4 regions of the Arthrobacter stackebrandtii genome follow, and region 3 is predicted to be linked to each of the others. Evidence: predicted binding sites of a transcription regulator. Region 3 holds the regulator's gene; each other region holds the start of a gene.
The links. Region 3 encodes LexA, which represses DNA repair genes until DNA is damaged. Its sites were predicted from a motif close to TCGAACANNTGTTCGA; they were not measured.
Positions count from the first base shown of each region.

Region 1: a site for LexA is predicted at 4,731-4,746, ahead of JOF48_RS00905 (DUF222 domain-containing protein). Genes of this name have one in related genera too.
Region 2: a site for LexA is predicted at 1,363-1,378, ahead of JOF48_RS11895 (LexA family protein). Genes of this name have one in related genera too.
Region 4: a site for LexA is predicted at 5,919-5,934, ahead of JOF48_RS18620 (HNH endonuclease signature motif containing protein). Genes of this name have one in related genera too.

Region 1 is NZ_JAGIOI010000001.1:188,730-196,046, forward strand. Features, by position in the region: gene JOF48_RS00885 (hypothetical protein) at 1-329, opposite strand, end outside; gene JOF48_RS00890 (YibE/F family protein) at 608-1,903, opposite strand; gene JOF48_RS00895 (GNAT family N-acetyltransferase) at 2,098-3,087, opposite strand; gene JOF48_RS00900 (glycine--tRNA ligase) at 3,090-4,475, opposite strand; gene JOF48_RS00905 (DUF222 domain-containing protein) at 4,789-7,029, shown strand; gene JOF48_RS00910 (lactonase family protein) at 7,114-7,317, opposite strand, start outside.
Region 2 is NZ_JAGIOI010000001.1:2,734,535-2,741,851, reverse strand. Features, by position in the region: gene JOF48_RS11905 (hypothetical protein) at 1-181, opposite strand, end outside; gene JOF48_RS11900 (pyridoxamine 5'-phosphate oxidase family protein) at 334-891, shown strand; gene JOF48_RS11895 (LexA family protein) at 943-1,341, opposite strand; gene JOF48_RS11890 (MFS transporter) at 1,474-2,724, shown strand; gene JOF48_RS11885 (MFS transporter) at 2,759-4,171, opposite strand; gene JOF48_RS11880 (ABC1 kinase family protein) at 4,335-6,350, shown strand; gene JOF48_RS11875 (AAA family ATPase) at 6,391-6,885, shown strand; gene JOF48_RS11870 (ferritin-like fold-containing protein) at 7,126-7,317, opposite strand, start outside.
Region 3 is NZ_JAGIOI010000001.1:65,244-72,560, reverse strand. Features, by position in the region: gene hflX (GTPase HflX) at 1-1,581, shown strand, start outside; gene JOF48_RS00315 (ATP-dependent DNA helicase) at 1,574-3,616, shown strand; gene lexA (transcriptional repressor LexA) at 3,762-4,505, opposite strand; gene JOF48_RS00305 (LysM peptidoglycan-binding domain-containing protein) at 4,783-5,157, shown strand; gene JOF48_RS00300 (histidinol-phosphate transaminase) at 5,241-6,338, shown strand; gene hisB (imidazoleglycerol-phosphate dehydratase HisB) at 6,514-7,134, shown strand; gene hisH (imidazole glycerol phosphate synthase subunit HisH) at 7,131-7,317, shown strand, end outside.
Region 4 is NZ_JAGIOI010000001.1:4,241,066-4,248,382, reverse strand. Features, by position in the region: gene cydC (thiol reductant ABC exporter subunit CydC) at 1-1,712, shown strand, start outside; gene JOF48_RS18630 (GNAT family N-acetyltransferase) at 1,722-2,723, shown strand; gene JOF48_RS18625 (DinB family protein) at 2,857-3,375, opposite strand; gene JOF48_RS18620 (HNH endonuclease signature motif containing protein) at 3,519-5,876, opposite strand; gene JOF48_RS18615 (DNA gyrase/topoisomerase IV subunit A) at 6,076-7,317, opposite strand, start outside.

The DNA.
Region 1 (7,317 bases), 120 kb from region 3:
CCGAGCGCCGGCGCATCGGCGCCAAAAATGCCCAGGACCACCTGGAGGGCGACGGCAACAACCACCGAGACGGCAAGCCAGGTCACGGCGGGTGAGCGCAGGATCAGCGCCAGGATCAGCAAAATGATGGCGAGCGCGGGAATGACCTGCATGCCCACGATGGAGTGCAGGGCGAATCCGACCCCGCCCACCTCAGTGTCTTTGTCGACCGTGCCGCCGTCATCGAAGACCAGGTGGCCGATGGACATGAGCGCGTAGGCGATGCTGGCGGCCTGGACCACCACCAGCAGCGAGATCAACCAGGCAACAACCCTGATGGCAATTTTCATGGCGGGACGCCTCCCGACGCCGTGGATCCGGCACGAATCGGCCGGATTGCCGATTCGCGAACCCAATCCGGAACTTACTCCGGTGCACGGGCGGCGTCAAAGAAAAGTTCCCGCGGCGCAAGGCTGCGGCGCAGCGCAACGGCGTCGGAAACAGCGCAACTCATTGGCGCAAGGCGATGGTCAGCGCAACGGAACTGACGCCGGAACGGACGGTCCCGCCGTCGTGCCTGCCCAAAGGGGGCACAGGTGTCCGGCACGTCCGGCGCCAGGTGTTCCGGCTACAGCCGTTCCGGGGCCCTGGCGGCTGCGTCTTCCGCAGCCAGGGCGGCCTGCGGTCCCCGGCCCGGCCGGCCCGTTGCCTTGACCACGGCGACGGCCACCGCCGTGGTGACCGGGATGGCCAGCACCAGTCCGATGGAGCCGACAAGGATGCGGACGATTTCCTCCGCCAGCTCCGCGCCGGTCAGGGCCGATAGGAGGGGCTGGTCGTACAGGGAGACCATGAGCAGCACGGGCAGGGCGCTGCCGGCATAGGCGAACGCGATGGTGTAGACGGTGGAGGCAATGTGGTCGCGGCCGATCCGCATGGCCGAGGTGAACAGCTCGCGCGTGCTGGTGTGCGGGGCCATCTCATGCAGTTCCCACACGGCCGAGGACTGCGTGATCGTGACGTCGTTGAGCACGCCCAGCCCGGAAATGACCAGTCCGCACAGGATCATGCCGGACAGGGACATGCCCTGTGTCAGGTTCAGGAGCTGGTAGCCGTAGTCGCCGCTGGTCCCGGTCAGGGCCGCGGCATCCACCGCCCACGCTGCCAGGCCCGCGGTGACGAGCAGCCCGAACAGGGTGCCCAACAGGGCGGTGGAGGTGCGGGCCGAGAAGCCGTGGGCAAAGTACAGCACTCCAAACATGATGGCGGAGGATCCCACCAGCGCCACGAGCAGCGGCGGCTGTCCCTGCGCGAGGGCCGGCAGAATGAACCAGGCCAGCACCGCAAACGCGCCGACCAGCCCCACGATGGCGCGCAGCCCCCGCCACCGTGCAACAGCCACGACGACCAGCGCGTACAGCACCGCCAGCAGGCCCATGGGCAGGGTGCGAACGAAGTCCATGAAGATGTACACGGGGCCGGTGTGCTCCGCACCCGTGACGGCAGCCAAGCCCGACAGGTTCAGGTACCGGATGGTTTCACCGGCGTTGACCCCGCGGGTTTGCACGATGTCGGGGCTGATGAGCACCGGCACTTCCGCCATGCCAGGCAGTTCCGTGTAGGCGATGAAACATTCGGTGCCTGCGGTGCCGCCGGCATTCAGGGAGCAGTCTTCCGTGGCGGTGCGGAGCACCTTGCCGGAGTTGATGGTGGCCCCGGGCGCGGCGGCGTAGGGGTTGCCGGCCGGTTCCGGCGTGTTGTCTGCGTGGGGCCACATGACCAGCATCGCGACCATCGTCAACACTGCCACAGGCGCCAGGATCCAGCTCAGCAGCACCACGGCCCGCCGGCGCGCGGCCTTGCGGCGGCGCAGCTCCGGACGGGTCAGCGTGGATTCGTCAACGTGCGAATGCGAGTGGCCCATGGGCTGCGATCAGTCCTTCGTGTGGTGGTGTTCGGCGGCGGCTGGGCTGGGCTCCCGGAGCGGGGATGGCGTGATTTCCTTCCCTCGCTTCGCAAGCCCAGCGGGGAACCCGCGGAAATCTCTTAGCAAGGCCGCGCAGCGACAGAGGAAATCTTACTGCCCGCGAGGGAGTCCAGCCCACCCGCACCCGCGCCTTACTCCCCCAGGACCAGCGTTTCGGTGCCACTGACCTTGGCTGCACCCACGGAGATCATGGGATTGACGACGGCGGAGAGGGCTTCCATGGAATCGTCCAGTTCCAGCAGGACCGGGTACTGGTGCGTGATGAGGGCCAGGAGGTCGTAGACGGCCTGCACCGCCTCGTCGCGTTCCAGCGCCGGTTCCACGCCGAGGAACACCTCGGAGGCTGCGGCAGCAACCTCTTCCGTGGATTCGATGCTGCCCTGCGAGTAGCTCAGTGCGAACGCCTGGATCCTGCCCTTCTTGGAAGGGGCGACATCCGCGCCAAACGCGCTGGCGGGCTCGGCCCGCAGCACCAGGGCGCCATGGGCGCCGGTGAGGTCGTCCAGGAACATGCGCTGCACGAGGCCCGGTGTCAGCGGGCCGGTGGGGTCCCACCGGTTCACGGACTCGTAGTAGCGGCCCACAACGTCGGTCAACTCAACCGACCCCGTGGCCAGGTCCTGCACGCGGGCCGTGGCCTCCTCTTCGGTGCCGCTGCCAAAAACGGGCAGCTTCAGCGCACCGGGGCCAACCTCAACCACACGGTTGCGCTGCAGCACAGCCAACCCCATCGCCTCGGCAAAGCCAGCGCCCGAGGTGCCGGGGGCAACCTTGGTGCGCAACGCCGTCGTGCTTACCAATCCGGCAGCCAGTGCCCCGTCAGCCTCGCGGCGGAGCATGGTGAGCAGGGTGGCGCCGACGCCTGCACGCCGGTGGTCCCTGGCAACCTCGACGTAGGCCCAGAGGCGTGCCGGGTGCAGCTTGGTGGAGTACACAACGCCGGCCGCGACCGGGATGCCCTGGTCCTCGGCGACGATGGTGCGCCGCCACGGGTTGGCATCAGATTCCGGCGCCAGCGCGGCTCGGAACTGCCCGGCCGCGGCGGAGTCGGCGTCACCCCAAATCTCCAGGAGAGTCAGGTCATCGCCGTCGCGCCACGGCCGGTAAGTCAGTTCAGCCATGCCTAGGCACCCAGGAGGCGGGTGGCCAGGTATGCCTGCACCTGGTCCAGGGGCACGCGCTCCTGGCTCATGGTGTCGCGTTCGCGGATGGTCACGGCGTTGTCCTCGAGCGTGTCGAAGTCCACGGTGATGCAGAACGGCGTGCCAATCTCATCCTGGCGGCGGTAGCGGCGGCCGATCGCGCCGGCGTCGTCGAACTCGATGTTCCAGTGCTTGCGCAGCGTGTTGGCGAGCTCCTTGGCCTTCGGGGAAAGCTCCTCGTTGCGGCTCAGCGGCAGGACCGCGGCCTTGACGGGGGCCAGGCGCGGATCCAGCTTCAGGACGGTGCGCTTGTCAACACCGCCCTTGGCGTTGGGGGCCTCGTCCTCCACGTAGGCGTCAACCAGGAACGCCATCATGGAACGGGTGAGGCCGAAGGACGGCTCAATGACGTAGGGGGTGAAGCGCTCGCCCGTGGCCTGGTTGAAGTAGCTCAGGTCCGTGCCGGAGCCCTTGGTGTGCGAAGACAGGTCGTAGTCGGTGCGGTTGGCAACGCCCATGAGCTCGCCCCACTCGGAACCCTTGAACTCAAACTTGTATTCAAAGTCGATGGTGCCGGCGGAGTAGTGCGCGCGCTCTTCGTCGGGGACGTCAAAGCGGCGCATGTTCTCCGGGTTGATGCCCAGGTCAACGAACCAGTCCCAGCACAGCTCGACCCATTCCTTGAACCACTTGTCGGCGTCTTCGCCGGGCACAAAGAACTCGATTTCCATCTGCTCAAACTCGCGCGTGCGGAAGATGAAGTTTCCGGGCGTGATTTCGTTGCGGAACGCCTTGCCGATCTGGCCGATGCCGAACGGGGGCTTCTTGCGGCTGGTGGTCAGCACGTTGTTGAAGTTCACGAAGATGCCCTGGGCGGTTTCCGGGCGCAGGAAGGCCAGGCCGGTTTCGTTGTCGACAGGGCCGAGGTAGGTCTTGATCAGGCCGGAGAACATCTGCGGTTCGGTCCACTGGCCCTTGGTGCCGCAGTCTGGGCACACAATCTCAGACATGCCGTCCTGCGGCTCGCGCTTCTTCTTCGCCACAAACCCCTCGATGAGGTGGTCCTGGCGGTGGCGCTTGTGGCACTGGGTGCACTCGACCAGCGGGTCGGTGAACGTGGCAACGTGGCCTGACGCTTCCCAGACAGCCTTGGGCAGGATGATGGAGGAGTCCAGCCCCACCATGTCCTCACGGCCGCGCACAAATGACTGCCACCATTCGCGCTTGATGTTTTCCTTCAGCTCAACGCCGAGGGGGCCGTAATCCCAGGCCGACCGCGTGCCGCCGTAAATCTCACCGGCCTGAAAAACAAAGCCGCGACGTTTCGCGAGTGAAATGACCTGGTCAAGCTTGGACTGAGGCGCCACTGTTTACTCCTATTAATTACGAGGCCGCTGGGTGCGGTCCGTCCCGCGCCCAAGCTTACCTTTGGGCGGCGCCTTGGCGGCAATTGCGCCCCGCCTGCAGGCACCATTGTGAGCAGCCTGACGCCCTTGAGGCACGACGCCGGCACCCGGCCTGCGCTATTTCGCCGGCTTGGGCCGGTGGCCCGGCTGGGACCGACATGACCACCTCCTTCCGCAGCTGCTCCATGGCTTCGGAAGATCCCACACGAGCAATATTAGAAAGTTTATTCTAGAATCTATTGCAGGTCAATCACGAAGAAACTAGACTTGTTCCATGAGTACTCGGGAGCGCATCCCCGGAAATCGGGGCGAAGGGGCCACACACGATGTGGCTCCCATCCTGGCTGCGATTGCTCGTGTTTCCATTGAACCCTTTGGGTCTGACAATCTTGAGCTGGCCGGCCTGCCGAAGTTGCCGGACAACCCCATCCCCGATCCGCTCCCCGTAACCCAGCTGTCTGTTGCGCGCGACGCCTACGATTCCTCGATGGAGGGGCTCGGCCAAATCAGGCACATAGAAGCAGCGGTTGCCGCCCTCAAGGCCCGTTTTGTGGCACGCGCCGTCGGAGCAGCCTCGGTCGAAGCTGAAATTCTCTCGCTTGACCGCTGGCAGAGTGGGGTCAACGCATCATCCACGGTCTCAGAGATGGCGTTGACGTTGTGCATCACCGAGTTGGCAGCCTCTGAGTTGGAGTATCACAGCCAATTATTGGTTGAGGACCATCCCGACGTAATGGAGGCCCTCGAAGCCGGAAAACTGTCATGGCGCCACGCCACCGTCATCCACAACGAGATTCGAACGTTGCGGGAGACGCGCACGACCACAGCCGAGGATGCCACCGCGCTTGAGGCCCGGCTCCTAGTGCTGGCAGAGAACACCACAGGACCCTGCTTCACCAGGAAGGCGCGGCGGGCGCGCGAGAAGATGCACCCGGAGACCATGGCCACCCGCACCAAGGAAGCCTTCCGCAACCGCAGTGTCCATTGCGAGCCGGGCAAGGACGGCATGTCGTGGCTGACGTTTTACCTGCCCTCTGTCAGCGGGTCGGCAATTTACACGCGCCTCACGCGTCTGGCCCGGGCCATCAAGGCAGAAGCCAACCGCGCCCAGCAGGCTGCCGATGCCTCCGGTTCGGGCAAGGACTGCCGTGAAACGCGGACCCTGGGCCAGCTGCGGGCCGACATCGCCGCCATGCTCCTCCTGGGACAGGACCTTCCCGCTGCCGCGTCGGGCACCGACAAGTCCTCCACGGCAGGCACCGGCACTTCGTATACGGAGGGTCCCGGCAATCGCTCCACGGCAGGACCTGACCCTGCTGCGGCGGCCAACGGTTCCGCACCTCCTCCCGGGCACTGGCCAGGATCACCCGTTGGCCAGGAAACGCCCAAACCGTCGGCCAACCACCAGGACGGATACGTTGACAATGGACCAGTAGCGGGAGGCCCCATGGGCTTCGGCGTGACTGTTGTCGGGCAATATGACACCCCGCCGTGGGAACTGGACCGAGCCGGAGGCCGCACCGGCTCCCCCGGCGACCAACAAGACACTTCAATGACCCGACAGGGCTCTTCCACGGCAACGGCAGGCGGCCCGGCAGGTGGCGACGTCCTGCTCGAGGGGACAATCCTGCCCTCATCCGGCACGCAGCCAAGCCCTGACAACTCTCCTGGCACGGCCGGCACGAGAGGCCGCGGCCCCGAGCCTGACGGTGATATCCCGGTGGAAGGCGAGCTGGTCGGCGACGGGTCAGGGCTTGTCGGCAACGTTGTCGACGGCATTCCCGAGCACCCCCAGGCCGAATACCTGCAGCAATTGGAAGACCTCGCCCGCTTCAAGGCCCTGGCTGATCCACCGATGCCCGAAATCCTGGGCATCGTCACGGTCCCGTTCCTGTCCCTGCTCGGCATCACCGATGAGCCGGCAGAATTGGTCGGGCCCCAGGGCGGGCCGATGTCCGTGGAGCTGGCACGGAAGCTGCTGGGCAACACTTCCACGTTCCTTCGCGTATTGACCGACCCGCTCACTGGTGAGGCACTGCCCCTGGAGCCACAGCGGTACACGCTGCGTGCCGCGGAAAAGACCGTGCTCCAGGCGCTGGGAGGCGGCTGCTACATGCCAAACTGTACAAATCCCGTCATGGACCTCGATCTTGACCACCTCCGCGCCTTCGAGTTCGGCGGAGCCTCAACACTGGCCAACCTTAAGGGTGCCTGCCGGAAACATCATTTAACAAAGCACCTCAAGGACGACAAGGATCGCCACGGAAAGCGACGCGCCATCGACGAACCGGAACGACAGCGCATTTCCATCCGTGGCTGGACACCAAAGGTCACCGAGAACGGCGGCGTCGCCTGGACCATGCCCAGCGGCCGAGTGCAGCCACCTCCCGCGGGGGACCCAAATCCGCCGCACTACCCAAAATGGCTCAAGAAGCTCATCCAGAAATCACTCACGATTTACCGCGAGCCGGTGCGGGAAAGCCAAGCCGACAAGCCGCGGAAGCACCGCAACTAGCGGCTGTGCCATCGCGGCCGTCCCGGAATGGCCACGGAGCACTGATCTGAGGCAGGTGCCGGGGCCGCCCCGTTCACCGGCTGGCTACGGGCGAATCAAGATGCAGGCCGGACTTCCGAACTCAATCGTCTGCACTGGTGCCGCACCTGGGATGCCGTTCTGATCCAGTTCGAATACGGTCACATCGCTGGACAGCTGGTTGGCCACGTACAGCATTCCGTTGTCACCGCCGGCAGCCGAGAGCGCAAAGTGACGCGGCCAGTTGCCGCCGCTGGGCACCTCCGCCAC
Region 2 (7,317 bases), 2.7 Mb from region 3:
CCGCCAGAAAAAAGGCGCTGACAGCCCAGCCCGGCACGACCATGCGCCCCCACGCGAGCAGGAAGCCGGAGGCGCCGCCAAAGGCGGCCACAGCGGAACCGGCCAGGCACCAGCGGACTGCCGTATCGAGACGGTGCCCCGCCTTAGAACGCCGGCTGAACAATTCCGGGGCTGAGACCATTGATTCAGTCTAGGCCCGGGGGCGGCACCGCGACGCGAGGCAGCGACCCAACCGGCACCCGGTAACGACTATCGCTTGGCGCAGGCACCAGGTGACTACACCCCGCACCGTAACATCGCCGGAATCACGGTTCGATCCCCTAGGCTCGGACCGTGGGCAAAATATTCGATTGCATTGACGACAATCTCAGGGCTTGGATCCAGGAGCAGCCCATGTGGTTTGTCGCAACTGCGCCCTTGGGAGCCGACGGGCATGTGAACATGTCGCCCCGAGGCCACGACTCGTTCTCAGTCCTGGGCCCCCACCGAGTTGCCTGGGTTGACTACACCGGCAGCGGCATTGAGACCATTTCCCACATCCGAGAGAACGGCCGGGTGTGCCTCATGTTCAACGCGTTTGGCAGCCGCCCCCGCATTGTGCGCCTGCACGGACGCGGCTCGGTGCACCTCCCCGGAGATCGCACGTTCGAGGAAGTTGTGTCGCACCACCCGGAGCACCCGAGCACTCGGGCAGTCATTGCTGTGGACGTCACCCGCATCAGCGACTCGTGCGGCTGGGGTGTTCCTGTCATGGAGGTGACGGGAGAGCGCGATCTTTTGCGCCTGCAGGCAGAGAAGAAGGGCGTGGAAGGCATGTCCGCCTACCGTGCCGAAAGGAATGCACGGAGCATCGACGGCCTGCCGGGATTCCCCCTCGAGACGTCGGATTAACCCGGGGCACAGTATCCGCCCCAGCAATTCACGGCTGACGGAAAGCTGCAACTACACGTGGTGCAGGCACCGGGTGACAACGCCCCACACCGAAACCTCGCCGCTTAACTCAACCACCTCGGCGGAAGCCGGGGACGCGGCATGGGCGGGCTGGGCGGCCAGGGAGGTGGCGCCGTCGTGCTTCACGAGGCGGCGGATCAGCAGATCGCCCTCCACCACGGCAACCACCACGTTGCCGTCTCGCGGGGTGAGGGCGCGGTCCACGATGATCTCGTCGCCGTCGGCAATGCCGGCGCCGGCCATTGAGTCGCCGGCGACGCGCATGACGAAGGTGCTGGTGCGGTCGCGGATCAGGTGGCGGTTGAGGTCGATCCCGCCGTCGAAGTAGTCGCGGGCGGGCGAGGCGAAGCCCGTGGGCTCGTTGGGTTGCTTCGGGACGGGCAGGTCCATGCCAAACACCACACCACCGCCTAGTACAAAGATTCGAAACACCAGAGTACCACCGGCCGGTTCGAGATGCCCCCTCCGTTTGGCGGCAGCGGGCGCCGCGTTCTACGGTGGGCCTTGTGGATGAATTGAACCGTGGCTGAACCGGCAGGCGTTCCCCCGTGGGGCGGGCATCGGCAGGGCAGCGCCGGATACCGGCGAATGCTGGCCGCACTGGCATGCGCCGGGGTGGCCACCTTTGCCCAGCTGTACTCGCTGCAGGGGCTGCTGCCGCTAGTCTCCCGCGAGCTCGGCGTCACCGCGGCCCAGGCGTCACTGACGATCTCCGTGGCAACCGTTGGGCTGGCGCTGGCCGTGCTGCCGTGGTCGTTCGTGTCAGACCGCTGGGGCCGGGTCCGCACCATGGGGTTGGCCGTGGTCCTGGCGACACTGTTTGGACTGCTGGTTCCAGCCTCCCCAAATTTTGAAGTTCTCCTGCTGCTGCGCGGCTTGGAGGGCGCCGCCCTGGGCGGTATCCCGGCGCTGGCCATCGCCTACCTGACGGAGGAGGTCCAGCCGCGCAGTGCCGCCGCCGCGGCCGGCGCCTACGTGGCCGGAACAACGCTGGGCGGTTTGTTCGGCCGCCTGCTTGCCGGGCCCGTGGCGGATTTGGCCGGCTGGCGCATGGGCACCCTCGCCGTGTCCCTGTGCGCCGCCGTCGCCGCCGCTGGGTTCCTGGCGCTGGCGCCGAAGCCGCGTGGTTTTGTGCCGCAGCCCGGCGAGGGGTTCGGCGCCGTGCTGGGCCGGCTGCTGCCGCAAATGCGCAGCAGGCCGCTGCTGGCCCTGTACGCGCAGGCGTTCCTCCTGATGGGTTCCTTTGTCAGCGTCTACAACTATCTTGGTTTCCGGCTGGAGGCCCCGCCGTACCTGTTCCCGGCGTCGGCCGTGGCGCTGCTGTTCCTCGCATACCTCTCAGGCACCGTGTCCTCCCGCATGGTGGCCGGACTGGCGGTCCGCTGGGGTCGCCGCACCGTGCTGCTGGCGTCCACGGGTGCCATGGTGGCGGGGCTGGCGGTGACCATGGCGGCTCCCGTGCCCGCCATCCTTGCCGGACTGCTGTTGTTCACGGCCGGGTTCTTTGGCGCCCACAGCATCGCCTCCGGCTGGACCGGGGCCCTCGCCACGGGCGGGAGGGCGCAGGCGGCCTCGCTGTACAACCTCGCCTACTACGCCGGATCGAGCCTCATCGGATGGAGCGCGGGGCTGCTCTTCCAGAGCCTGGGCTGGACCGCCATGGCCGCGGCCCTCGCCATCCTGGCCGCGCTGGCCATGCTGGCGGCCGCGGCGATGCTGCCGCCAGGCCGTCCCTTCCCGCACGCCGACACACAGCCGGCGCCGGGGCACTGAGCCGCTCGACGGCGTCGAACGCCTCTGGGACAAGCTAGCGGACGCGGGCCTCGTCGCCGGCGGTCCGGGGCATGAGCAGCGCCTCCACCACGGGGTACAACATCAGCACTCCCAGCACGGCAAAGGTCCACTGGTACGCCGCGACGGGTGCCGCCTCCCCGCCCAACAGGGACTCTGCGGCGCGCAGGACCAGGGCACCCACAGCCACACCCAGCCCCGTGGCGACCTGCGCGATGGTGGAGGAAAGCGTGTTGGCGCCGGCCATCCGGGCCTTCGGCACGTCCACAAACTGCACCGTGTTGTACGCGCTAAAGCCGATGGAACGCAGCACGCCGCTGAGGAACAGCACTGCCGCAATCACGGCCAGCGGCGTCCCCGGCACCAGGAATGCGCACGCAAACAGCACCAGCGCACCGCCAACATTGCTCAGCAGCAGCACCGCCCGGAACCCGAACCGCCGGATCAGCGGCGAGGTGGCGGGCTTGATCAGCACGTTCCCGGCAAACACGGCCATGGTCATCAGCCCGGCCTCAAACGCGTTCCAGCCAAACCCGATCATGAACATCAGCGGCAACAGGAACGGCACGGCGTTGATGACCAGCCGGTACAGCGCCCCGCCCGCATTGCCCACGAGAAAGGTGTGGATGCGCAGCGCGCGCAGGTCCAGCAGCGGGTGCCGGGAGCGCTTGAACCACCACAGCATGGCTGCGAGCGCCAGCACCGCAACCACCAGCCACAGCACGACGGCGGCCCACGGCGTGGGTGCCGAGCCCACCAGTTCCATGCCAACCACCAGGGCGGCGAGGGCTGTGCCGCACAGGATGAAGCCGGTCCAGTCCGGCGGCGGAACCTTGCGGGCGCGGAGGTTGGGCACCACCTTCAGGGCCACGGCGAAGGCAATGACGCCGAGCGGGACGTTGATGAGGAAGATCCAGTGCCAGCTGGCGTAGGTGACGAAGAGACCGCCGAGGACGGGTGCCAGAACAGGTGCAATGAGGGCGGGCCAGGTCAGGTAGGCAATGGCCTCCAGGAACTCCTTGCGGTCGGCGTCGCGCAGCACCACCAGCCGGCCCACGGGCACCATCATGGCCCCGCCCATGCCCTGGAGCATCCGGGCCCCGCACAGGAAGGCGAGGTTGGGGCTGATCGCGCACAGCAGCGAGGCCACGGTGAAAACGGCGATGGCGGCCGTAAACACGTGCCGGGCGCCGAAGCGTTCGGCCAGCCAGCCGCTGATGGGGATGCCCACGGCCAGGGTGATCAGGTAGGAGGTCATGGCCAGGTTGATGTCAACGGGGCTGACGCCCAGGTCCGCGGCGATGCCGGGTGCCGCCGTGGCAATGATGGTGCCGTCCAGGATCTCCATGAAGTAGGTTCCGGCGACCAACAGCGCCAGGGCGCGGCTGAAGGAGGAGCTGCCGGCCGACGTCGTGCTTCTCAAACTCACGAGTCCAAGGGTACGGTGGCGGCGCCGTCAACCGCCATTGGTGTCCATGGCGTCAATCCTTCCCGGCCCACCGTGCGGCAGATACAGTGAAGACACCATTCCGCCGCACGTTGGGAGCCGCAGTGCACATTGGTCCGAGCACTTCCGTCCGGGGCGCACACTGATGGCGCTCCTGGATGTCCTGCTGGTCATTCTGCTGAGCATCGCCGGGCTGCTGTTCCTGGCCCTGCAGTCGTGGCTGGCGGCCACCGTGGTCCGGCGGGTGGTGGGCGTGCCGATCGGCTGGCCGCGGTCAATCGCCGTCGGATTTGTCATGAGCGGCGCCATGGCCCTGACCGTGCAGTACCTGTTCCGGGCCGGGACCGATGCCAACCCCAACGGCCTGGACGTCACCCCCTGGGTGGCCGTGCTCCTGCTGGTGCTGGCCGTCTGCTGGATTTTTGCCCTTGGCGTGGGCGCACTGGTGTTCCTCGAGGCCGCCTTCCCCACCGGCACCCTGCCCAGCTTCAGCCAGATATTCACCGGAGGGAAGGCCCGACGGCGGCGCACCAGGCGCTATGCCGAGGTCACCTCGATCGCGGTGCGGCACGGGCTCGGCTCACGGCTGCGGGGCTTTGGCCGCGACGACAGCTCCGGCCAGGAGGCGAAAACCGCCCGGGCCCTGCGCAGCGCCCTGAATGAAGCCGGGGTCACCTTCATCAAGCTGGGCCAGATGCTCTCGACCCGGCGCGACCTGCTGCCGGCGGCCTACATCCGCGAACTGGAATCGCTGCAGAGCAACGCCTCGCCGGAGCCGTGGGAATCCATGGAGACGGCCATCGAGGACAGCCTGGGCCGGCCCCTGGCGGAGGTTTTCAGCCATGTGGACCCTGTTCCCTTGGCCGCGGCCTCAGTGGCGCAGGTGCACCGGGCCACCCTGCTGGACGGGACCGACGTCGTGCTTAAAGTCCAGCGGCCAGGCGCCCTCGACCAGGTCACCCTGGACACCGACATCATCCTGCGGCTGGCCCGCTGGCTGAACACGACCACCCCGTGGGGCAAGTCGCTCGGCGTGCTGGCGCTGGCGAGGGGCTTTGCGGATTCGCTGGGCGAGGAGCTGGACTACCGGGTTGAGCTGGACAACATGCGCAGCATCGAGGCATCGCTGGCGCAGTCGGGCGCCTTCACCGTGGCGGTCCCGCACGCGCACCACGAGCTCTCCAGCGAACGCCTCTTGGTCATGGACCGGCTGCCGGGGCGGCCGGTCAGTGCGGCGGGCGAGCTGCTCACGGGGCTGTCCGCCAGCGAGCGCAGCGCCTTGGCGAAGACCCTGCTGGGCGCCACCCTGCAGCAGATCATTTCCGACGGCGTCTTCCACGCAGACCTGCATGCCGGCAACATTTTCATCTCCCCCGAAGGGACCCTGGGCCTGCTGGACTTCGGCTCGGTGGGCCGCCTGGACCCGGCGACGCAGACCGCGCTCGGCATGATGCTCTACTCCATTGACAAGAACGACGCCGCCGGGGCGACGGATGCCCTGATCGAACTGCTGGACCGTCCCGAAGACCTGGACGAGCGTGCACTGGAGCGTTCCCTGGGGCAGCTGCTCACACGCTTCCGGACCGGATTTGGCCCGGGCGGCAGCCAGAAAATGTTCACGGACCTGTTCTCCCTGGTGGTTGCCCACAAGTTTGCCGTCCCCGCACAGATCGGAGCGGCGTTCAGGGCGCTGGCCGCAGTGGAGGGCACGCTGTTGGTCATCGACCCCACCATGGACGTGGTGGAGGTGGCCCGCAGCGAAGGCTCGCGGCTCATGGAGGGCAAGCTGGGCTTCGGCAGCCTCAAGGAAGAGTTTCAGAATCGCGTGGTGCAGCTGCTTCCCCTGGTCAACCGTTTGCCCCGGCGCATCAACAAGATCACCGATGACCTGGAGCACGGCCGCTTTACAATGCGCGTGCGCGTCCTCGACCACCCGTCGGACCGCCGTTTCCTCACCGGGCTGTTCCAGCAGCTTATCGTTGCCGTGCTTGCCGGCTCCGCCGTGGTGGGCGCCATCATGCTCATCACCAGCAATGAGGGGCCGCTGCTGACCGGCGACATCCACCTGTACGGATTCTTTGGCTTTGTGCTGCTCTTTGGCGGATTCATCCTTGGCATGCGGGCCCTCATGCTCGTGTTCAGGCGAGATTCCGGAGACTGACCGCGGGACGGCTTGCCGCCAACAGTGGTTGGATGGAGGCATGTCCCTGTTGATTGTGTTGCGCGGAAATTCGGGCTCCGGCAAGAGCACGCTGGCCCTTGTCCTGCAGCGGGAACTCGGGGCCGTCTGGATTGAGCAGGACTATTTTCGCCGCACAGTGCTGGGCGAGACCGGGAACTATTCGCCGCTGAGCGTGGAGCTGGTGGAGGCGTCCGCCGCGCTCGCCCTGCGGCACGGGCGCACTGTCATTGTGGAGGGCATGTTCAATGCCAGCAAGTACAGCGGTTGCTTCAACCGGCTCCGGGACGGGCATTCCGGTCCCAGCCTGTTCTATGCATGGGACCTCAGCCTCGAGGAGACGCTGCGGCGCCACGCCACCCGGCCGCACAAGCAGGCCCACTTTGGTGAGGGAGCCATGCGCGGCTGGTACCACGGCTGGGACCCGCTGCAGGGGATCGAGGAGCAGCGCATCGTTGCCGACGAATCCCTGGAGGCCGCGGCGGCGCGTATCTTGGCGGACGTCCGCGCTGTCTGACCCGGCCCTGCCGGCAGGCCCCTGAGGTGTCGGCGCGGCCGGCTATTCGGCAATCCACGCCAATGCCGCCAAGGCAGTTGAAAAGCCCAACATCGTGCGAGTTGGCGGTGACGCATTGCAACTTGGCGGTGAAACAGCAGCACCTGCGATGAACCCAGCGATTTAACCGCAAGAACTGCAGTTTCGGCATCCGCCGCATCGGAGTCCGCCGAAAAAACCGCCGGGGCCACCGGCCTGCGGCTACGCGGTAAGGCCCAGCCCGGACATCCGCTTGGAGTGGTTGCGGGTCAGCGCACTCAGGATGGCATGGACCTCGGCGGCGGCCTGCTCCTGCGTGGCGTCGGGCCGCAGCCCCACCAGGAAGCTGTGCTTGGCGCCGATCCGCTGCACCTGGGTCAGGGCCTCCCCCACCAGCCGCCGGCCCCACAGCGC
Region 3 (7,317 bases):
CGCAACGAATCCGGCACGGAGCTTTCCGCTGCCGAGATTGAGGCGGTAATTGACCGGATCCTCGCCAAGGATGCGGCGGCCGTGCGCGCCGTGCGGGAAGAGCAGGACCTGGACGCGCAGGACCCCCACGGAGGCACCGCGGCCGCCCGACCCCTGAAGGGATCCGCGCAGGCGGTTTCCTCCCTCGACTTCCAGCACAGCCGTTTTGACGGAGACCAGAGCGAGCTCGCCGACCGCAACGCGCTGCGCCGCCAGGCCAGCCTGTCCACCGAGCTGGAGGACGTGTCCGAGGTTGAATACCGCCAGCTGCGGCTGGAACGGGTGGTATTGGCCGGACTCTGGTCCGTAGGCACCATGGCCGACGCCGAGAACTCCCTGCGTGAACTGGCCGCACTCGCTGAAACAGCCGGCTCAGAGGTCCTGGACGGACTGGTGCAGCGGCGCGCCAAGCCTGACCCTGCCACATTCCTGGGCCAGGGCAAGGCGCAGGAACTCAAGGAAATCGTCCACGCCACCGGGGCCGACACCGTCATCATTGACGGCGACCTCTCCCCGTCGCAGCGGCGCACCCTGGAGGAAGTCGTCAACGTCAAGGTCATCGACCGCACGGCGCTGATTCTGGACATTTTTGCACAACACGCGCAGTCCCGCGAAGGCCGGGCCCAGGTCGAACTGGCCCAGATGGAATACCTGCTGCCGCGCCTGCGCGGCTGGGGCGAGTCAATGTCCCGGCAGGCGGGCGGCCGGGTGGGCACAGCCGGCGGCGGTATCGGCTCCCGCGGCCCCGGTGAAACAAAGATGGAACTGGACCGGCGAAAGATCCGCACCCGGATGGCCAAGCTGCGCCGGGAAATTGCCGCCATGGCACCGGCCCGGGAGACCAAGCGGGCCAACCGCAAGCGCAACAGCGTCCCCTCCGTCGCCATTGCCGGCTACACCAACGCCGGCAAGTCGTCCCTGCTGAACAGGCTCACCAACGCAGGGGTGCTGGTGGAGAATGCGTTATTCGCCACGCTTGATCCCACCGTCCGCAAGACAGAGACCGCCGACGGCCTCGGCTACACGCTCGTGGACACCGTGGGCTTCGTCCGTGCGCTGCCAACCCAGCTGGTGGAGGCTTTCCGCTCCACCCTGGAGGAAGTGGCGGATGCGGACCTGATCCTGCACATTGTGGATGCCTCCCACCCAGACCCCGAAGGGCAGATCTCTGCCGTCCGGAACGTCTTTGGCGAGGTTGGCGCGCTGCAGGTCCCCGAGATCATCATCCTGAACAAGGCAGACATCGCCGACCCCTTCGTCGTGGAGCGGCTGCGCCAGCGCGAACCGCGCTCCGTGGTGGTCTCGGCCCGCACGGGGGAAGGCATCGAAGAGCTGCTTGCGGCCATTGCCGAGGGCATCCCGCACCCCAGCGTCACCCTTACGCTGATGGTGCCCTATGACCGCGGCGACGTCCTGAACAAGCTGCACCGCAGCGATTCGGAAATCATCAGCCTTGAGCACGGCGAACACGGCACGCTGGTGAATGTGCGTGTCCGTGAGGACCTGGCTGCTGAAGTGGAACCGTTTGTCCAGCATGCCTGAGAGTGCCCAGCCTTCGAGTGAACTTTCCGTGCAGGCCCTGGAACTGCTGGACCGAGCCGTGGAAACCATGGGCGGCCAGCGCCGCGACGGCCAGCACGAAATGGTCCGCAGGGTGGTGGGGGCCATCGAGAAGAATGAGCACCTGCTCGTCCAGGCAGGCACCGGCACGGGAAAATCCCTTGCCTACCTGATTCCGCTCATCGTCAATTCACTGACCAGCGACAAACCCGCCGTGGTGGCCACGGCAACACTGGCACTGCAGGCGCAGATTGTGGGCCGCGATGTTCCCCGGCTGCTTGCAGCCCTGGAGCCATTGCTGCCACGCCCCATCGATGTTGCCCTGGTCAAGGGACGCAGCAACTACGTCTGCAAACAAAAGCTTGGCGGCGGCTTCCCCAGCGAGGACCAAGGCGAGGGTGCACTGTTCAGCCTGGGGGAGGACAACAGCGTCGCCCACCTGCCGGGGGCCGGCACGGGACCCACCTCGGCCCTGGGCAAGGAAGTGGTGCGGCTGCGGGAATGGGCCCAGGACTCCGAAACGGGCGACCGTGACGAACTGGTCCCCGGCGTCACCGACAAGGCCTGGCGGCAGGTTTCTGTCACTTCCATGGAATGCCTGGGTGCCGCAAAATGCCCGCTCGCCACGGAGTGCTTCTCCGAGTTGGCCCGGGCACGCGGTGCCGACGCCGACATCGTGGTGACCAATCACGCCATGCTGGCCATCAGCGCGTTCGAGGGCATCGCCGTGCTTCCCGAATACGACGTCGTGGTGGTGGACGAGGCCCACGAACTGCAGGACAGGGTAACCGGGGCCGTCACCGGCCAGCTCTCCGTGCAGATGGTGCAGGCCGCGGCCTCCAGCACCCGCAAGCACACGGGCGTCTCCGTGGACGCGCTGCATGCCGGCGCCACGGCACTGGACTTTGCCCTGGCCGGGGTGCCCGAAGGCCTTATGCCCAACGGGCTCAACGAGGCCCAGTCCCAGGCCGTCGAGCAGGTGCGCGATGCCGTGCGTGCGGCCCTCTCCGACTCCAAGCCGGACGGGAATGCCGCCGTTGACGGCGGGCGGTCCATTGCCAGGTCTAGATTGAACCTGGTCTTCGACCTGTGCGAACGCCTGCTTGCCGCTGCCGATGCCGGCGAAGTGGTGTGGGCCTCCCGCCCCGGCACCTTCGCACCCGGGAAAGGCTACCAAAAAGCCGACCCCAATGAACCCGCCACCATCAACATCGCCCCGTTGAGCGTTGCCATGAAGCTTCGGGAGGGACTGTTTGCGGACCGTACGGTGGTGCTCACATCGGCCACCCTGGCCATTGGCGATTCCTTCCAGGCCACGGCCGGTGGGCTGGGCCTGCTGGGCCCCAGCGCGCCTGCCTGGAGCGGGGCCGACGTCGGTTCCCCCTTTGACTACCCCAAGCAGGGCATGCTGTACGTGGCCGCCCACCTGCAGAAACCCGGTTTCGGCACGTCTCCGGAACAGCTGGACGAGCTGGCCGAGCTCATCACCGCGGCCGGAGGCGGGACCCTTGCACTCTTCTCCTCCCGGCGGGCGGCGGAAGACGCTGCCGAAAAGCTGCGCAAGAAGCTCAAAATGAAGATCCTGTGCCAGGGCGACTCCTCAATGTCCGGTCTCATCAAGCAGTTTGCCGACGAACCGGACACCTGCCTGTTCGGCACCATGTCGCTGTGGCAGGGTGTTGATGTCCAGGGTGCATCCTGCCGCCTGGTCGTCATCGACAGGATCCCGTTCCCGCGTCCCGACGACCCTCTCGTCACCGCCCGCGCACGGGCCGTTGCCCAGAGTGGTGGCGACGGATTCATCGCCATTTCCGCCACCCATGCCGCCGTGCGGCTGGCACAGGGCGTGGGGCGGCTGATCCGCTCCAGCCAGGACCGCGGCGTGGTTGCGGTTCTTGACTCTCGGCTGGCGAACGCCAGCTACGGCGGATTCCTGCGGGCGGCCCTGCCACCATTCTGGGCGACGAAGGACCGTGCCGTGGCACTGTCTGCCCTCAAGCGCCTCTCCGGCAAGTAGGCGGCGTACGGCGGAAGGGCAGTGCTGCTGCACACCGCAGCGGTCCAGCGTAGAAGGACAGACGCGAAGGAGGCGCCCCGGACCATGGTCCGGGGCGCCTCCTTCGCGTCAGTTGCCTTGTTGCCGTGCCGCGGAGCAGTGCCGCCTACAGGCTGCGCAGCACGGAGACCACCTTGCCCATGATGGTCGCGTGGTCGCCGAGGATCGGCTCGTAGCGGGTGTTCTGGGGCAGCAGCCAGATGTGGCCGTCGCGCTGGCGGAATGTCTTGACGGTGGCCTCATCTTCAAGAAGTGCCGCAACAATGTCGCCGTTGTTGGCGGTGTTCTGCTGGCGCACCACCACCCAGTCGCCGTCGCAGATGGCGGCGTCGATCATGGAGTCTCCCTGCACCTTCAGCATGAACAGCTCTCCGCTGCCCACGATCTGGCGTGGCAGCGGCATGATGTCATCCACAGCCTGGTCGGCCAGGATGGGTCCGCCGGCGGCGATGCGGCCAACAAGCGGCACGAACGCGGTGTCTGAGGAACTGCTGAGTTCGGCAAAGTTCAGGCCGTTGGAGCTGCGCAGTGACTTGGGTGAACTCACGCCCTCGATTTCCACCTTGCCGTCGTCCAGGACCAGCGGGATGAGGACCTCCATGGCCCGGGGGCGCTTGGGGTCGCGCCGCAGGTAGCCATGGCGTTCAAGCTGCGTGAGCTGGTGCGTGACGCTGGACAGGCTGGCGAGCCCCACGGAATCGCCGATCTCGCGCATTGACGGCGGGTAGCCCTTGTCCGCGATGGAGCGCTGGATGCACTCAAGGATCTTCTTTTGCCGCACGGTGAGCCCCTTCATGCCGGCGCGGCTGGGTGCCTGGGGGATGCGGTGCGGTGGGTCGGGAAGCTCCATGGTTCCATCGGTCCTTTCGTGGCTGCACCAAACAATGTCAGTGCCTGCTGGTGGACTGCTTCTAGCGGCCAATCCTTGTACTGCAAGTTTAAGCCACGCGGGGGTGAATTTCAAACGTTTGTTCTATCAGCCCTTGGCAAGTGTCGTCCGTAGATGCTAAAACTGTACTAGTAGCAAGTTAGAACATACGTTCTATCGAAGATATGAAGCATGGAAAGTTGATCCTAGGGGTGCTTGTGGCCGCGGATCCAACTCCACAGCGAAAGGACCAGAAGTCATGAACGCAATGGTTGCAACGGCACCATCACTGCCCGCACTCCACGGGCTCCAGCTGACCCGGCGCGGCCGGCTCGTCTTCTTCGGCATCCCTGCCATCGTTTCGGCAGCGGCCCTGGTGTTCGCATGCCTGGGCATCATTTTCGGTTCCATGGTCAGCCCGGCCCATGCTGCCACCCAGTTCTCCACCGTCGACATGGCCGACTACGCCACCACCGTGACCGTGCTGGAGGGCGACAGCCTGTGGAGCATTGCCGCTGGGGTAGACCCGGACCGGAATGTCCGGGACGTCGTGCAGGAGATCGTGGCCCTGAACCAGCTTGGGGCCGGAGTCCTGCATGCGGGCCAGCAGTTGTTTGTCCCTCTGCCCAAGTAGCCCCTGCATCCGGGCTTCGTCATCGGCGTCCGTACGGCGAAACGATTTCGCCGTTTGCCGGTCACTGCAAATAAGCTGGAGCCATGGATCAGTTCGAACGCCTCGCACAATTGCCCCTCCGCGACGACCTGCGCGGCCAGCACCCCTACGGTGCACCGCAGCTGGATGTTCCCATCCTGCTCAACGTCAACGAAAACACCTTTGGTGTTCCGCAGGATGCCAGGGATGCCATCCTCGCCGCCGTTGCCGCCGAACTGGACCACCTCAACCGCTACCCGGACCGGGAATTCACCACCCTGCGGCAGGAACTTGCCGCCTACCTGGGCCACGGCCTGGCTGAAGGGAACATTTGGGCCGCCAACGGCTCCAACGAAGTCCTCCAGCAGCTCCTTCAGGCGTTCGGCGGGCCCGGCCGCTCCGTCATGGGCTTCCCTCCCACATACTCCATGTACCCGCTGCTCGCCAGCGGAACCGGAACCAGCTACCTTGCCGGCGTCCGTGCCGGGGACTACGGCCTCAGCGCCGAATCGGCCGCAGCGCAGGTACGGGAACAGGCACCCAGCATCGTCATCCTGTGCTCACCCAACAACCCCACCGGGACGGCACTTGGCCTGGACGTGGTCGAGGCTGTCTACGAAGCCGGCGAGGCCTCAAGGACCATTGTGATCGTTGACGAGGCGTACGCCGAGTTCTCCCACACCGGAACAAGCAGTGCGCTTGGCCTGCTTGAGGGCCGGCCCCGCCTGGTTGTCTCGCGCACCATGAGCAAGGCCTTCGCCATGGCCGGCGCCCGGCTGGGCTACCTGGCCGCCGCCCCGGAGGTCACCGACGCGCTGCGCCTGGTCCGTCTGCCGTACCACCTCTCGGCCATCACCCAGGCGGCCGCCGTTGCCGCCCTGCGCAACTCCGAGTCACTGCTGGCCAATGTTGAGGCCATCAAGGTCCAGCGGGACCGCATCGTCGAGGGGCTGGTGGAGCTGGGCCTGACGCCCGCGCCGTCTGACTCCAATTTTGTCTTCTTTGGCGGGCTCGAGGACCCCAATGCCGTATGGGAGGCGCTGCTGGCCCGAGGTGTCCTCATTCGCGATGTCGGAATCCCGGGACACCTGCGCGTTACCGCCGGCACGGAGGCCGAAACCACGGCGTTCCTTGACGGCATGCGCGCCATCCTCGCCGGTTGACGCGTCGGCGCGTTCCGGCGTCGTCCCCGGCCGGAGCGGCGACCGCCGGGTGGACTGTTTGGGCAATACCTCGCCCTCTCTCCTAAACTGGAGACAATCACAAAGACGTTTGTGCGCCCGTTGCTGCCCTGCGCCGCCGGGCAGGGATGCGCACGTGGACCAAAGGACTGCTGCAATGACTGAGATTACGCCCGGCCAGGGTCGGACCGCCCGTTTGGAGCGTGCCACGAGCGAGTCGAGTGTCATGGTTGAGATCAACCTTGACGGGACCGGGGTGTCCAGCATCGACACGTCCGTGCCGTTCTACGACCACATGCTCACGGCACTGTCCAAGCACTCGCTGATCGACATGAACATCAAGGCCACCGGCGACACCCACATCGACGCCCACCACACGGTGGAGGATGTGGCGATCTCCCTGGGCGAGGTCCTGAGGGTGGCGCTGGGCAACAAGGCTGGCATTCGCCGCTTCGGCGAGGCCACCATCCCGCTCGACGAGGCCCTGGCCAACGCCGTTGTGGATGTCTCCGGCCGCCCGTACCTCGTGCACGGCGGAGAACCCGCGGGCCAGGAGTACCACCTGATCGGCGGACACTTCACCGGTTCGCTGACCCGCCACGTTTTTGAAGCCATCACGCTGCACGCCCAGATCTGCCTGCACATGACAGTCATCGCAGGCCGGGACCCGCACCACATTGTCGAGGCCCAGTTCAAGGCCTTTGCCCGTGCACTCCGTTCAGCCGTCGAACCAGATCCCCGCGTCACCGGGATCCCCTCCACGAAGGGCCTTTTGTGAGTTCTGAAACCACAGCAGCACAACCCACCGTCACCGTCCTGGACTACGGTTCGGGCAACGTCCGCTCCGCAGTGCGCGCCCTGGAACGTGCCGGTGCCGCCGTCACGCTCAGCGCCAAGGCAGATGACGTCCTCAACGCCGACGGCCTGGTGGTCCCCGGTGTCGGAGCATTCGGCTCCGTCA
Region 4 (7,317 bases), 4.2 Mb from region 3:
GGGCAGCAGAGGATGAACCTGCGGCACCAACCGCCACCGCTGCGGACCCTGCCCGTTTCAGCTGGCGCCACCTGCGGCAGTTGCCGCTGCGCTCGCCCCGTTTCGCCGCCGGCGTGCTGGTGTCGGCCCTGGCCACCCTGAGTGCGGCGGCTCTGTCCGGCATCTCGGGCTGGCTGATTGTGTGGGCGGCCGCGCAGCCGCCCATCCTGTACCTGTTGACTTTGATTGTTGGGGTGCGGGCCTTCGGGATCGGCCGCTCAGTACTTCGCTACTCCGAACGCCTGCTGACCCATGACGCGGTATTCCGCTGGGCCGCCGGGCTGCGGCTCAGGCTCTGGGATTCGCTGGGTTCCTCGGTGCTCCACTGGGGCAGGCTGACCCGGTCGGGTGGTGCCCTGGGCACGCTCGTGGCCGACGTCGATGAACTGCGCGACGCCGTTCCCCGCGTGGTGGTGCCCATCCCGTCGGCGCTCATCTCCTATGGGGCGGTGCTGCTGACCGTGTACCTGCTGGTCCCTGAAGCCGCAGTTGTGGTGCTGGTGCTTGGCATGCTGGCCCTGGTGGTGCTGCCCGTCCTGGTGCTGGCCACCCAGCGGCGCGCCTCCGCGGCGGCAGCCATTCACCGGATTTGGCTCGCCGGGCGCACCACCACCTTGTTCGCCGCGGCAGGCCAGCTGGCCGCCAACGGGGTGGGCGGGAACGAGGCCGCCCGGTTCCGCCGCGCCGATGCCGCGGTTGCCAAGCCGCTGCGCAGGCTCGCCTGGTCCGACGGCATGGGCCAGGGGTTCGTGGCGCTGCTTTCCTCACTCGCCGCCGTGGCAGCGGCCGGAGTGGCCGTGGGTGCCGGGGTCGATCCGCGCGCGGCCGCCGTGGCAGCCCTGCTGATGCTGGCCCTGGCTGAGCCCCTCGGAATGTACATGGAAGCCGTCAGCGCGCTGCCGGCGCTGGCAGCCCTCATGAACCGGACGCTGCCCCTGCTTGACGCCCCTGCGACGGTCATGGCCGCCGAGAATGTTGAGCCGGATCCGGTTGCCGAACTGGCCATTGACCAGATCACGGCCCGATACCCCAACGCCGCCGAGCCGGTCTTCAAGGGTCTTGGCGGCGGCGTCCGGCGCGGGCAGTGGTGGAGCGTGAGCGGGCCTTCGGGGTCGGGAAAGTCGACGCTGCTCGCGGTTCTGCTCGGATTCCTTGCGCCCGAGGAAGGCCGCTACCTGCTGAACAACAAGCCGGCCTCACCCGCCACGCTGGCAAGCATCGCCTGGTGCCCGCAGGATGCCTACCTGTTCAACTCGACCCTGCGCGCCAACCTCGCATTGGCCCGCCCCGCGGCCACGCCGCCCACCGGGGAAGAGCTGGTTGCCGCCATGGAAACCGTTGGCCTGGGACCCTGGCTGGCGGAGTTGCCATTGGGCCTGGACACGCGGGTGGGACCTGGCGGGCACAGTCTCTCCGGGGGCCAGCGGACCCGGGTGTCGGTGGCCCGAACGCTCGTGGCGGGTGCCGATGTCGTGCTTCTTGATGAACCAACCGCGCACCTCGGCCAGGACGAAGCTGGCGAGCTGGTGGATGAATTGCGCCAGGCGCTCTCCGGTGCCGCTGTTGTGCTGGTGACGCACGACGGCGAACTCGCCAGCCGTGCGGATTCCCACCTGGCGCTGGGGAAAGTTGCCGGCGGGCCAATTCTGGCGGCTGGTGCGGCGCGGCCTTAGGCTGGTGGGATGACACAAACGCATCCCGCCGACAATCAGCAACTGCCTCCATTTCCCGTCGCGGGCGGCCTCCACTTCAGGCCCCTCGCAGCGGCCGATGTGGACGGGTGGTTGGAGCTGATGGCGCGCATCGAGGCGGCCGAGCAGGTCCCGTGGCGGACGCAGCGCTCGGAGTTGGTGGCGGTGGTGGAGGATGCGCGAAATCCCGTGGCCGAAAATTCGGTGGGCGGTTTTGACGCCGCGGGTGTCCTGCGTGCTCTCGGGCGGGTGTCCAAGAATCCGGACGGGGAGAAGGCACACGTCATGGGTGGTGTGGATCCCGAATGGCGCCGCCGTGGCGTGGGCTCCGCCATCCTGGCGTGGCAGGAGGCCCGGGTGCTGCAGCGCTTTGCCACCGATGCGCAAGGCGGTCCGCTGGCCCGCGCCTACGGAGAGTCCGACAATGCCGCCACCACTGCCTTGTTGGCCGGTGCCGGGTATTCGGTGGTGCGGTATTTTTCCGAGATGCTCCGGCCCTTGGCAGGTGCCCCGGCCGTGCCGCTGCCGGCCGGGATCCATGTGGTTTCCTACACGCCGGACATGAATGAGGCCGTACGGCTGGCCCACAACGAGGCGTTTGCCGACCACTGGGGCTCTGAGCCGCGCAGCCCCGAACAATGGGCGGTTCAAATGGCGCATGAGCACCTTCGCCGGGACCTGTCCACGGTGGCCCTGGATGCTGCTTCGGGTGAGGTTGCCGGCTACCAGATCGCCACGGTCGACCTGGACATGGCGGCAGAGTCAGGCCGTGCTGAAGGGTACACCGAGCTGCTGGGCGTGCGGCGTGCGTGGCGGGGACGCGGGATCGCCCCCGCCATGCTGGCGGACGCCATGGCACGGTTTGCCGCGGCAGGCCTGGACCATGCCGCCCTGGACGTTGACACAGAGAATCCCACGGGTGCGCTGGGACTGTACGAAGGGATGGGCTACAAGCCCATCCGCAGCAGCGCCGCGTGGGACAAATCCCTGTGAGCATGTCCCAAGCCTGCATGGATTGAATTAGCCCGCCTGCATTTTGGCCGGCCGGCGCACGCCCAGGCCGGCAGCACGCCCGGGCGGCGGTGTGCTGGCTGCGGGGGACCGGGCCCAATGGTCCGGTGTTGGTTCAGGCGTTGATGTCGTGCAGGTGGTGGACCACGTCGTGCAGGAAGTACCCGGCCAGGGTCACGACGGTGAATTCGGCGCCGTTGCTGCGCAGCCCCCGCCGGTCCCAAAGCTCCGGGTCGACGGCGCCAAAGGCGGCGGCCGCATCCATGCCGTTTGCCACCAGTTCGGACGCAACTCCCTCTGGATCCAACGAGCCGTAGTTGCCGTCAAGGGCGGCCTGGTCCTGGTCCCAGTTCTCGAAGGTGGGGTTGTCTTCGCGGAGCATAAGTTCCAGCCGTGCACAGAAGACTTCAAAGACGTCCCTGACATGCGCGCCGTATTCGAGCACTGACCAGATGTCTGGGTTGCTGCGCTCCTCTGCGCCAGCCCGGCGCAGTGCCGACACCCAGCGCGGAAGGAGTGCGGGAATGGTGGTCGCGACCGTTGCCGGAGTAGCCTTGCCGGCACGGAATCCACATTCAGGGCAGGGTCGTTCAAGCACCCATGTCCAGTCTTTTTCATCAGGAATGATAGCCATGGGGCCAGTCTATGCCGGGTCGTCCCAAGGTTGTGTTTTGCGTCGAATGGGTGGTTCGGCCGGTCGTTGAGCCCGGTCCCGGGATCCGCCTGCCGGTGCACTGCACGTGATCTAGCGGCCTTGGTGTTGAGCGTTGTGGGGTGTTATTTGCGTTGGGTTGTGGTGGTTTCGGTGATGAGGTGTTGGAGCCATTGGGGGTATTCGGGGCGGGTGGGGTCGGTGGGTGTGGGTGGTTGGTAGCGGCCGGTGGGGGTGATCCAGCCGACGCGGCCGTCGGGGGTTGGTTGGGGTGTCCAGCCGCGCAGGGTGATGTGTTGGCGTTCGGGTTCGTTGATGGTGCGGCGTTGGCCGTTTTTGTTTTTGTCGTCCTTGAGGTGGCGCATGCGGTGGTGGGTTTCGCAGGCGGGGGCGAGGTTGGCGATGGTGGAGGCGCCGCCGAATTCGAAGGCGCGCAGGTGGTCGAGGTCGGTTTCCATGACTGGGTTGGTGCAGTTGGGTACGTAGCAGCCGCTGCGGAGGGCCCGGAGGGCTGCTTTCTCGGTTTTGTTTAGTGTGTAGCGTTGCGGGTGCAGCGGCAGTGCGTCGCCGGTGACGGGGTCGTTGAGAATGCGCAGGAGCGAGGGGGCGCGGGCGGTGAGTTCCCGGGCGATGCTGGCCGGCAGCAGCCCGCCTTGGGGGCCGGCGATCTCGGCGGGTTCGTTGGTGAGTCCGAACAGGGACAGGATGGGCACGGTGAGGATGAACAGGCCCTGGGGTGCGGGCGGGTCGGTCATGGTTTTGCCGTGTTGGAGGCGTTCGAGCTGCTCCCGGTATTCCTGCCACGGCTCTTCTTCGGTGATTCCGTCAACGAGTCCGTTGGGGGTGTAGCCGCTGCCGTCTCCGACGACTTCGTCCATGAAGTCCTGGCCGGTCATGAACGAGACGCCCTCGGGCAGGATGATGCCCTCCAGCACGTCGGAGCCGGAATCGTCATGGGCACCGGCAACGGCAGGGATATCCGGGGTGTGCGGGGTGTCGGGCGGGGTGTCCTGCAGTGCCGGCCCGCGGCCGTCCGGGCGGCAACCGTCCCGGACATCAGGGTCCTGCGGGTTGCCAGGTGGGTTCGCCGGGGCTGTGGCAGGGTCGTGGTGCGCCCAGGGCGGCTCATCATCCACACCACCACCACCATCACCACCACCACCACTGCCACTGGCGGTGGCGGAAAGCGTATCGCCGTGGTCGGAGGGTGCAGGGGTGCCGCCGCCCGGGGGTCGTGTGTCACCGTTGCCGGCGGCACTGCCACTGCCCGGTCGGCTGCCGCCACGGTTTGGGCCCGTGTCCGGGGTGGTGGGCCAGGCCCAGCCGCCGGAGTCATCCTCGGCGGGCTGCGAACCCGCGTCAGGGCCGAAGCCCTTCCACCCGGTGTCCCCACCCTCACCGGCGCTGGCGCCGTCACGGTTCGGACCCGAATCCGGGGCGCCGTGGGCGGGGTTGCCGGGTTCGCCTGCACCCTGGGCGGCGGTGGTGTTGTCGGCGGGGTTGCCGGTGTTGTCTGCGGGATGGGTGGGGTCTTGGTGCAGGAGCAGGAGGGTGGCGATGTCCGCGCGGAGCTGGTCCAGGGTGCGGTGTTCGCGCAGGTCTTCGGTGGTGCCCGGATGCCGGGCCTTGTTCAGGCGGTCGCTGGTGGCGGCGTCGTATTTGATGGCGCGGGCCAGGCGGGTGCAGTAGGTGTAGATCGCGGTGGCGCTGAGGGTGGGCAGGTACAGGGTGAGCCAGGACATGCCGTCGGGTCCGGGTTCGCAGCTCACGGACCGGCGCGCCCAGGCTTCCTTGGTGCGGGTCTCCAGGGATTCCGGGCACATGCGTTCACGGGCGCGGCGGGCCTTGCCCTTGAAGGAGGCCACCGTGGTTCCGATCACGAGCTTGAGCAGTTTCGCCAGGAACGCGGCAACCAGCTCCGGGGTGACACCGGCGGTGACTTCCAGGGTGCGGCATTCGTTGAGCATGACGGCCGCGTGCCCGTAGGCGAACGTGCCGGCCTCCATGCCGGCGAGCACGGACGGGTACTCCTCCACGAGGGTGCAGGCGTTCTGGTCCAGGGATGCGGCGGTCCGTTCGGGAATGCACAGGGCCATGGCCAGTTCCGTCACGATCGACGCGCCGCTCACGCGGCGCTGGAAGCTGTCCAGCTTCGCCGCCCGCCATTCCACCTCGGCCGCCCCGTGCACCCGCGCGATGAGCCGGACCCGGAACGCATCCACCTTCCCCTGGTGGGCCCGCAACTCCTCCAGGGCGTCAATCCCGGCACAATGCACGCCGTACGCGACCCCGTTCCGCGAGGGCGGTTCCGGCCCCACGGCCGAAACCGGCGGATAGTCGGGCAACCCAGCCAGGGCAGCACTGCCGGCACCAAAGGGCTCAACAACAGGAAGGGCAATCCCGGCCAGAAGCCCAGCCACACCCCGCGGTGTGGCTGGTGCGTCATCGCCCCGGTCCTCCGGGAACTGCTCCGGAATGCTCATGCACCCATTTTACCCTGCACGTTCGAACCGCACAATAGTTTCTAGAACAAATCTACTATCAGTGGTTTCGCCATCGTCCGCACCCGCCCGAACCTTCCCGCCAACGCCAGCGGTCTCGGCGCCACGGAAAAGCGGCCGATTCCGCCACGAGGCCCCTGAACCAGGAACCCAACACCGCCGCCGCATTGGGAGCGGCGGGCTACTCGAGGGGAAGTTCAAAGGCACCCTGCGTGGGGTCGAGGTCCGGCAGGGGCTCGCGTGCCGGTGCCGCCTGGGGCGCCCTGGCAGGAGCCGGCGGTGCCGTCCTGGCTGGTGCGGCCTTGGTACCGCCTTCAGTTCTTGTGCCCACTGGGGCCGTCTCCTTGCCCCCTCCTGCGGAAGCTGCCGGGGCAGCGGCAGGGGGCAGGCCGGCGTCGGGCGCGTGACTGGCCGGGGCAGCCAGGCTGGGGCCCAGCAGGTCGATGCCCGCCGACAGTGGAACGCCGGAGCCGTCGCGGTGGCCGTGCTCGACGGGGAGCGCCCGCACCACGCCGGTGGCGGACGACGCCTTGGCCGGACCATGGCCCGCCCAGGCGGTGAGGAGGTGGTCCTCGCCCTTCAGGAAGCGGTGCGCCCGGACACCGCCGGTGGCGCGGCCCTTGGCGGGATACTCAGAGAATGCCGTCACCTTGGCGGAGCCCGACGGCGTCCCCGGCAGCGGGTCCTGGCCGCCGGAAACCGTCACGACGACGGCGTCGGGGTCATTGGGGGAGGCAGCGGTGAAGGAAATCACGGCGTCCCCGGCCGAGAGCTTGATGCCGGCCATGCCGCCCGCCGTGCGGCCCTGGGGGCGGACTGTCGCGGCACTGTACCGAAGCAGCTGGGCGCCCTTGGTGATGAAGACGAGGTCGTCGTCGTCCGCGGCAACCGCAGCGCCGACCACGTAGTCCTTGGGCTTGAGGGCGATGTACTCCCAGTCATCCCGGTTCAGCGGATAGTCGGGGGTGACCCGCTTGACGACGCCTGCGGCGGTGCCCACGGCAAAGACGGCGTTCAGCGGCACGAAGCCCACGAGCGACTCGCCCTTGGCCAGCGTAATGAAGTCCTTGGCCGGCACGCCTCCGGCCAGGTTGGGCAGGGACGCCGTGGGCGGCAGCACGGGCATGTCAACGACCTGCAGGCGCAGCATCCGTCCCAGGGACGTCAGGGCGCCGATCTCGGCCCGTGCTGTGGACTTGAGCACGGAGGTGAAGACATCGTGCTTGCTGCGGGTGCCGGGGTCCGCGAGGGGGTCCGCCGTGGATGTGCGGGCAATCTGGCCGGTGGCGCTGAGCAGCACCCAGCACGGGTCGTCGGCGATTTCCAGCGCGATGGGCGCGAGCTTTCCGGCCTTGCCGGGGGCGGCAGCCAGCGCCTTCGCCACAGACGGGGCCATGGCCTCGGATTCCAGCAGCACGGTGCG